2 regions of the Pelosinus fermentans DSM 17108 genome follow, and region 2 is predicted to be linked to the other one. Evidence: riboswitches for the same ligand, from Rfam matches in the RefSeq annotation. Region 2 holds a riboswitch; the other holds the start of a gene.

Region 1 (4,173 bases), 1.3 Mb from region 2:
TATGGTGCCAATTTAAGCTCGATCTTTTTATCCTTGGCATAGGTCAGAAATGTCTCCCGATAATGGGGATGGACAGTCTCGGCCATTACAATTGCCGTTTTCTTAGAACTGGCACACGCCATCATAGCGGCTTCAGCAACGGCAGTACCGCCATCATACATGGAGGCATTGGCCACTTCCATGCCTGTAATCTCGCAGATCATTGACTGGTATTCCCATAACGCCTGCAAGTAGCCCTGGGAAATCTCCGGCTGATATTGCGTGTAGGCAGTGTAAAATTCAGAGCGTCCAATGATATGATGAACTACACTGGGAATATAATGGTCATAAGCTCCTGCACCTAGAAAGCAGGTTAATTCCTGAAGATTGGCATTCGCTTTTGCCAGTGCTTTGAGATGTTTAACTAAGCCCTGTTCAGGCAGGGCTGGCGGCAAATTTAATGTCCTGGTCATTCGCAAATCAGCTGGTACGTCTTCAAATAATTTTTCCACTGAATCAACGCCAACAGCATCTAGCATCTCACGTCTATCAGCTTTTGTATGAGGAAGATAACTCCAAGCCATTTCTAGTGTCCTCCCTCCGCCGCCAACTGAGCATATGCATCGCTATCTAAAAGATCATCTAATTCACTGCTGTCAGACATTTCAATAACAACGATCCAACCTTCACCATAAGGTTCTTGATTGATCAGGTCGGGAGAATCCGTAAGTGCTTGGTTCACTTTTACAATTTTTCCGGAAACCGGAGCATAAATATCCGATACTGCTTTTACTGACTCAATGACAGAAAAGCTATCGCCCACTTTCACTGTACTTAACTCATCTGGCAATTCTACAAATACAACATCACCTAACTGTGATTGAGCAAAATCAGTTACCCCAATAATAGCAACGTTACCTTCTACCTTGACCCATTCGTGATCTTTGGAGTACTTTAGTTCTTTTGGAATATTCATTATTACTTCCCCTCTCTTTTATAAAATGGTTTGGAAATGACTTGGGCGGATACATTCTTGCCGCGAATTTCAATATCTATTTTTTGTCCAACCTTTGCATATTCAGCTTGAATTATACCCAAACCAAGGTTTTTATCAAGGGATGGAGCGTAAGTTCCTGTCGTTACCACTCCAACATAGCTGCCCTCTACTAAAATCGGATATTCAGCCCGTGCTACTCCACGGTCAATCATCTCAAAACCAACTATTCTGCGTTTTGGTCCATTGGTTTTCTGTTCCTGCAGCGTTCCTTGTCCGTTAAATTCCCCCTTATCAAGCTTTACAAATATTCCGAGTCCTGCCTCAATGGGCGAAATATCGGCCGAAAGTTCGTGCCCATATAAAGGAAAACAAACTTCAAATCTCAATGTGTCACGACAACCTAAACCAGCGGGAAGCAATCCAAGGGGGCGCCCGACTTCCATGATTGTATCCCATAAATATGTAGCATCATCCGGGCAGCAGTAAATTTCAAATCCATCTTCTCCCGTATATCCAGTTCGCGATAACAATACTTTTTTGCCAGCAATATCGATTTCAGGCATAAACCAGTAATATTTTAGTTCGGAAAGCGGTGCATCAGTCAATTTCGATACAATCGTCTCTGATAATGGTCCTTGCAGGGCGATCTGGGCTGTTTCATTAGAAATATTGGTAAGATTAACGTCAAATTCTTCGGCATTCTCCCGCATCCAATTCCAATCTTTTTCAATGTTTGCCGCATTAATAACCAGGAGATAATGATCAGCATCCTTTTTGTAAACTAATAGATCGTCTACGGTTCCCCCATGCTTATAGCACATGGGTGTGTAGAGTATTTGATTTCTTTCCAGTTTGGAGACATCGTTGGTTACTAACCTTTGCAGAAAGGCTAGTGCATCTGGTCCATTAACTACTACTTCTCCCATATGGGATACGTCAAATACTCCTGCTTTTGTTCTGACGGTCTGATGTTCATTCTTGATTCCAGTGTACTGGACCGGGAGAGACCAACCGCCAAACTCAACAATTCTGCCACCATACCGCAAATGCGTCTCATAAAGCGGTGTCTGTTTTACTGTCATGAAAACCACTCCAATCTTTCTTTAATACATTAAAAAGGACAGAGAACAAGAGTGAAGACTCACTCTTGTTCTCTGTCCTTTTACCTGAGAGATTCGCCCGCAGCGGGGCTCCCCATCGGCGACACTTTCAGTTACGAAGTGTACTCTCCAGAGTTCGGTCCAGTTACGGTTTTTTTACCTGAGAGTTTGAACAAAGCTTTGCTCCTTCGGTGACGCTAGTTAAGCGTTCTCTCCCGCAACCATCATTCCGTATGTAGTTAATCCCAAACCGAAAAAGACAGAAACCAACGTAGTTGGCCTCTGTCTTATTTACCTCCAGAGAATCCCGAATATCTCGGTTACTCTTTGGGTGCCGCATAGCGATCTTTCCAGAGTTCCATTAGAATACGGTCCTTTTGCCTGAGAGTTTATTGCCTTTGCTCCTTCGGCGCCTGAAATCAGATCTCTCCCGCATCCCTCACATGGAATATTATTAAGTTTGTGAATAATTCGAATTTTCAATGTTATGGTTTTTAGTATATAGGATTGCTCTTAACCTGTCAACACTTGTGTTTAATTTGTGAGGATCGATCATTTCCGTCTGCAATTCTATTTTATTAAGCTTTTAATCAAATTATGCCACTCTTTTATAACCACCTCTGGGACATAGGGACAGGTTCCTTGTCCCACAATCATTCTTTTCTAGGAAGTTCCTGTAAAAAAGAAGCCACGAAATTCACGGCTTCTAACCAATCGGGTTGGATATGACATTCTCTGTATCTTTGAATTTTCCAGTCAAGACACGATCTTTAGGTTTAGTGGAATTTACTATTAAAATAAGACTTTATGTAAAGCACTGTGAGGTGCTGGCAATACGAGTTGATCGACTAAAAATCCGCTGTCATGTATGGCATTGCTGCCAGCCTTAACGGCAGCAGTTACCGCTCCTACATCGCCAGTTAATGTCACCATAGCTTTGCCGCCCATTCCTCTTGCCAGGCGGACTTCGATCAATTCTACATTGGAAGCTTTTACTGCCGTATCTGCTGCAATAATCGCAGACGCTACAGAATAGCTTTCAATTACCCCCAGAGATCTTACTTCTTTGACTTCGGTACAGCCTGACAATGCTGGGAAAATACTGTCATGCAAATTAGGAAGTATAAATTCATCCACAACATTTTCAGCGCCGCTTACTGCCGTTCCGCTTTTGACTGCGCTTTGGACAGCTCCCACATCACCTGCAACCATGACAACATACTTGCCAGGGCACATGGCTTGTGCCATGAGGATCTCTACATTAGCTGCCTTTAGCATGGCATCTGCTGCTAAAAGACCTCTGGTAATATTCTTTAATTCTAATAAACCAATAGCACGCTTCATCTTATGTCCCCCCTGTTATCCTAAACCGCCCGAATACCAATACGAGTGTCTACTCTACAGATCTCTCCTGATATACTGGCATGTAAATTAGCTCCTACCGCTGCACCTTCAGGTATAGTTCCAATTAAATCACCTTTTTTAACTATATCTCCTACTTTAACAATTGGTAAAGCTGGCGCTCCAATATGCTGAGAGAGAGGCAACGTAACTTCTTTTGCAATCACTTCGTTTGCACTCAATGGTGCTTTTACATCATATTGAGCAATACCGAGACGGGCTGTCAAACGTTTGGTAGGAATTAAACGATTTATACGGGTTGACAGAGCCTGCTGTGGTTTATTGTTATGAGGATTCTTTATCCCGGCTTTTCCCAATTGCTTTTTCAATTCTGCATTCACTCTGCGGGGAGATAAACCCATGGAACAGCCAAAGGTATCACATGCACCACATTCTGAACACAGCAAAGCACGAGAAAAAATAGCCGACTCACCTATCTGCCCTTTACCAATCGCCTGCATGATACGATGAGGTTCCAAACTATGACCTAACAGGTGGCGCGGGCAAACATCAGTACAGGCCAAACAATTACAGCATACTGCCTTCGCCCGATTGGCAATCATCTGCCATGTTGTATTTTTTTGTGTAATTAAGGAATGATCCACAGGTAAAACCAAGATACCTCCTGTAGTTTTGGTAACGGGTGCATCTGAGGTAATTAATTTGCCCATCATCGGACCACCGTCAATGATCGCA
Region 2 (4,173 bases):
TAATCACTTTGACATTTCTCTGGCAATGTTTACCCATGTGGGAGCCGCTGCGCCTGGAAAAATCGCAGCTCTAGATACTCACTGGATTTGGCAGGAAGGTCAGGAACGTTTGACTAAAGAGCCATTTAAAATAGTTGGTGGAATGGTAGCTGTTCCTGATAAGCCAGGTCTGGGAGTCGAAGTAGATATGGTGCAGATTGAGAAAGCACACAAACTCTATGTGGAGAATTGCTTAGGTGCACGGGATGATGCTATGGCGATGCAGTATCTGATTCCAAACTGGAAGTTTGATAATAAACGTCCTTGTCTGGTTCGCTAAGGAAAAGGTAAGAAGTAATACTGGTAACTTGTAATTTAAAAAAGCTGGAGGAGTCAAGAAAATGAGAATTGGATTTATTGGACTAGGAATCATGGGTAAGCCTATGAGTAAAAACTTACTTAAGGCTGGCTATGAACTGATTGTTGTAGATAGGAACCAACAGGCTGTTGATGAAGTGGTAGCCGCAGGAGCCAAGAGTGCAGCTACAGCTAAAGAAGCAGCCCAGCAGGCTGATATTATTATTACCATGCTGCCGAACTCACCACATGTAAAAGAAGTAGTTTTAGGAGAAAATGGTGTACTTGATGGGGCAAAACAAGGTACTGTTTTCATCGATATGAGTTCCATTGCTCCTTTGGTAAGTCGCGAATTAGCAGCAAAACTTGCTGAAAAAGGCGTGGAAATGTTAGATGCTCCCGTAAGCGGCGGCGAACCCAAAGCGATCGATGGTACCATGTCTGTAATGGTTGGCGGCAAGCAAGAAGTATTTGATACATGCTATCCTGTAATGAAGGCCATGGCTGGTTCTGTTGTACGGACCGGTGAAGTGGGTGCAGGAAACGTGACAAAACTTGCTAACCAGGTCATTGTTGCCCTAAATATTGCAGCAGTTTCAGAGGCATTGGTATTAGCCAGCAAAGCAGGGGTAGAACCGGATTTAGTGTACCAGGCAATCCGCGGCGGTTTAGCTGGAAGTACGGTTCTAGATGCCAAAGCACCTCTTATGATGGATCGTAAATTTGATCCGGGATTTCGTATCAACCTTCATATTAAAGATTTAGCGAACGTATTGGAAACATCCCATGATATGGGTGTTCCGCTGCCTCTGACTGCAGCGGTTATGGAAATGATGCAGGCTCTTAAAGTAGATGGCATGGGCGATGGGGATCATAGCAGTTTAGTAAAATATTACGAAAAGATGGCTAAAGTTGAAGTAAAACGCTAGGATTGCTTCGCTGACGCTCGCAATTGACAAAGGACGGGAAGAACGATTTAACCGCAGAGACGCAGAGGACGCTGAGGGGGATTTTTAACCTTATCTATCTTTTCTCTGTGTCCTCTGTGCCTCTGCGGTTCGGCATCTTTACTTCGTGTTCTTCTTTCTCTTCGCATCTTCGCGTTTCAAAAATGTTTTATTTCTCCCGTCTATTTCTGTGTTCTCTGCTCCTGGTGTGGTTCGATTTTGTTTTATATGTTCAGCCAGAATAGAATAAAAAGACAAAGATGCTGAAAAAACTTACTTATTTACTATTGAATTATTTGATGTGTTGTTTTATAATAATACTTACAGCAAATGTACTTGCTACAACTACATATGTTTTCCGGATGAAGTTTGCGGGAGAGTGGCTTAATAGCCCGCCGAAGGAGTAAAACTCTCAGGCACTCGGACCACCGAGTAGAACCGTAAATGGACGGGACTCTGGAGAGACTCTTATACAGGGCGCCGAAGGTGAAACACAGCAATTATATTGCTGACAAATCTCTCAGGCAAAAGGACAGAGACAAATTCGTAATATACGGGGATGATTTAGATCTCTTTATATTGTGATGCTGAAAACGCTTTTAGCGTATTCATTTGTTTATCCAGAGTCAAATCACTTAGTGATTTGACTCTTTGTTTTTTGCTGCTTATTTTTTCATTGATAAATAAGCAGCAAAAGAATCACTCTCACCTAGTCTGACGTGTCTTTGCCGTAGGAAGCATCCAGAGTGCATTAAAGGTGTATTTTGTGCAGTTACATGATTAAAAAGGGAGACGATGATATGAGAAAATCGGGTTTTAAACTTGTGGTGGTATCTCTAGTGGTTTTAGTATTAGCAGGAATGTTGACAGGTTGTGGTGATTCTGCTTCCAAGGATATTAAAATTGGTGTTTTGAATGAAATGACTGGCGGTAATGCTACCATGGGTACCTCATCTGCCAATGGTGCCAAAATGGCAATTAAAGAGGCCAATGAGAAAGGCGGTATTCTTGGAAAGCAAATTCAGGCTGTGATTGCTGATAATAAAAGTGAACCTTCTGAGTCAGCCAACGCGATGACCAAGCTTGCATCTCAGGATAAAGTTGTAGCAGTAACGGGTATTTTTGCGAGCTCTAACGCAATTGCCACCTCTAGTGTGGCAGAGGCGACTAAAGTTCCCTTTGTTGCTGTAGGTGCGACAAACCCTAAGGTAACAGTGGATGAAGCAAGTGGTAAAGTTAAAAATTATACTTTCCGCGTGTGTTTTATCGATCCCTTTCAAGGCACAGTGGGTGCCAATTTTGCGTTGAACACGCTGCATTTGAATAAGGCTGTCATATTAGTAGATAACAGCAGTGATTATAGCAAAGGATTATCTACCTTCTTCAAAGAGGCCTATATAAAAGGCGGCGGGAGTATTTTAGCGGAAGAAGCGTATTTGCAGAAAGATCAGGATTTCAAGACCATCTTAACCAAAATAAAAGCGATAAATGCTGAAATTATTTATATTCCCGGCTATTATGAAGAAGTAGGAAAAATTGTGAAGCAAGCCCGAGAAATTGGTATTACGGTGCCAATACTAGGGGGAGACGGCTGGGACTCACCAAAACTAGTGGAGGTTGGAACTAGCGCAGCACTAAATAATACCTATTTTACCAACCATTATTCGGTGGATGATACCAGTGCTACTTCGCAAGCTTTTGTAGAAGCATATAAAAAACAATATGGCCAAGTGCCGGATGCGATGGCTGTACTAGGCTATGATGCGGCAAATATCATTATTGATGCCATTAAACGCGCCAATAGCCTTGATCCAGAAAAAATTCGTGAAGCCTTGGCTGGGACAAAAGACTATCCAGCAATAACAGGGAGCACAACATTAAATGCTACTCATGATGCAGTAAAAAGTGTTGTAATTATTGAAATGAAAGATGGCAAACAAGTGTTTAAAGCAACTGTTAAACCTTAGTAAATCAATTTATTATAATTTCACCATCGTAATTTAAGATTGTCTAAGAACTGGAAAAAGATCATGCATTGATAGCATGGTCTTTTTTCAATTAAGGATGTATAAAAATAATTCTGCTTTTTTCACATTTCCTCTATTGGAGGCATACCATATATAAAAGATATAAAAGGAAGAAGTTTAATCGATTAAACTTTATATAGTATTTTCATAAGGAGGGATAGTGTGGAAGAGGATAGAAAATCAAAATATTGCGATGGCTGCTGTGATCTCATATTTGAAACATTGTCAGCCAATCGACCGCCTGCGATTGCTTTGTCATTTTGGCTGCAGGCCACCGCTACAGGTGAAATTTGTGGCAGAGGAAATGAAGGGCATATTCAAATAGCGGCCCAAGGTTTAATCCCCCTTGGCGTATATACGGTGTTCTTTGTTACGGATCGAGGTGTCTGGCCTGCGGCTCCTTTAGGAGTGGTGTATACTTCCGATGGTTTTGATCCCAATCGCTTAATTGTAAATAGTAATGGAACGCTGAGTTATTATGTTGCTCCACTGGATTATAATCCTCTGCGAGGGATTCCAACACCTAGCGGCTTGGCAAAGATTACAAGTGTCATCATTTCGTTTCATTCCAATCGCCTAACGAATGGAATCAGCTTAGGGCAGCCCAATCTGAATGTATTCACCCAGCTAACTGCTCCCATGTGCTCTACTCGTACTGAGTAAGAGAATGCTTGGGATAGTTATTCATAATAGAGTGCCCAGATACTATATAACAATGTTGTTATATAGTATCTGGGCACAATCTATTTTGTGATTATTGCTTGCTTTTTCTAAATAGAAAGGCATAAAATAGAAAGATAATGAATGAGTTTATAGCTCTGGCGGCACTGTAGTGTGTTTTGGGACAAGATTGCTGGCCAAGG

What was found. A riboswitch is a leader RNA that binds a small molecule or an ion and turns the genes downstream of it on or off. The one in region 2 is predicted to bind glycine.
Region 1: another riboswitch for glycine. It lies ahead of gcvT (glycine cleavage system aminomethyltransferase GcvT); the one in region 2 lies ahead of FR7_RS22195 (ABC transporter substrate-binding protein).

What each region holds. Positions count from the first base shown of each region.
Region 1 is NZ_AKVN02000001.1:3,584,425-3,588,597, forward strand. It holds gene gcvPA (aminomethyl-transferring glycine dehydrogenase subunit GcvPA) at 1-563, opposite strand, end outside; gene gcvH (glycine cleavage system protein GcvH) at 566-955, opposite strand; gene gcvT (glycine cleavage system aminomethyltransferase GcvT) at 958-2,058, opposite strand; glycine riboswitch at 2,129-2,211, opposite strand; glycine riboswitch at 2,215-2,304, opposite strand; glycine riboswitch at 2,436-2,519, opposite strand; gene FR7_RS16640 (BMC domain-containing protein) at 2,869-3,420, opposite strand; gene FR7_RS16645 (SLBB domain-containing protein) at 3,441-4,173, opposite strand, start outside.
Region 2 is NZ_AKVN02000001.1:4,841,409-4,845,581, reverse strand. It holds gene gudD (glucarate dehydratase) at 1-319, shown strand, start outside; partial or broken gene garR (2-hydroxy-3-oxopropionate reductase) at 372-1,265, shown strand; glycine riboswitch at 1,646-1,721, shown strand; glycine riboswitch at 1,730-1,829, shown strand; gene FR7_RS22195 (ABC transporter substrate-binding protein) at 2,084-3,250, shown strand; gene FR7_RS22190 (hypothetical protein) at 3,473-3,973, shown strand.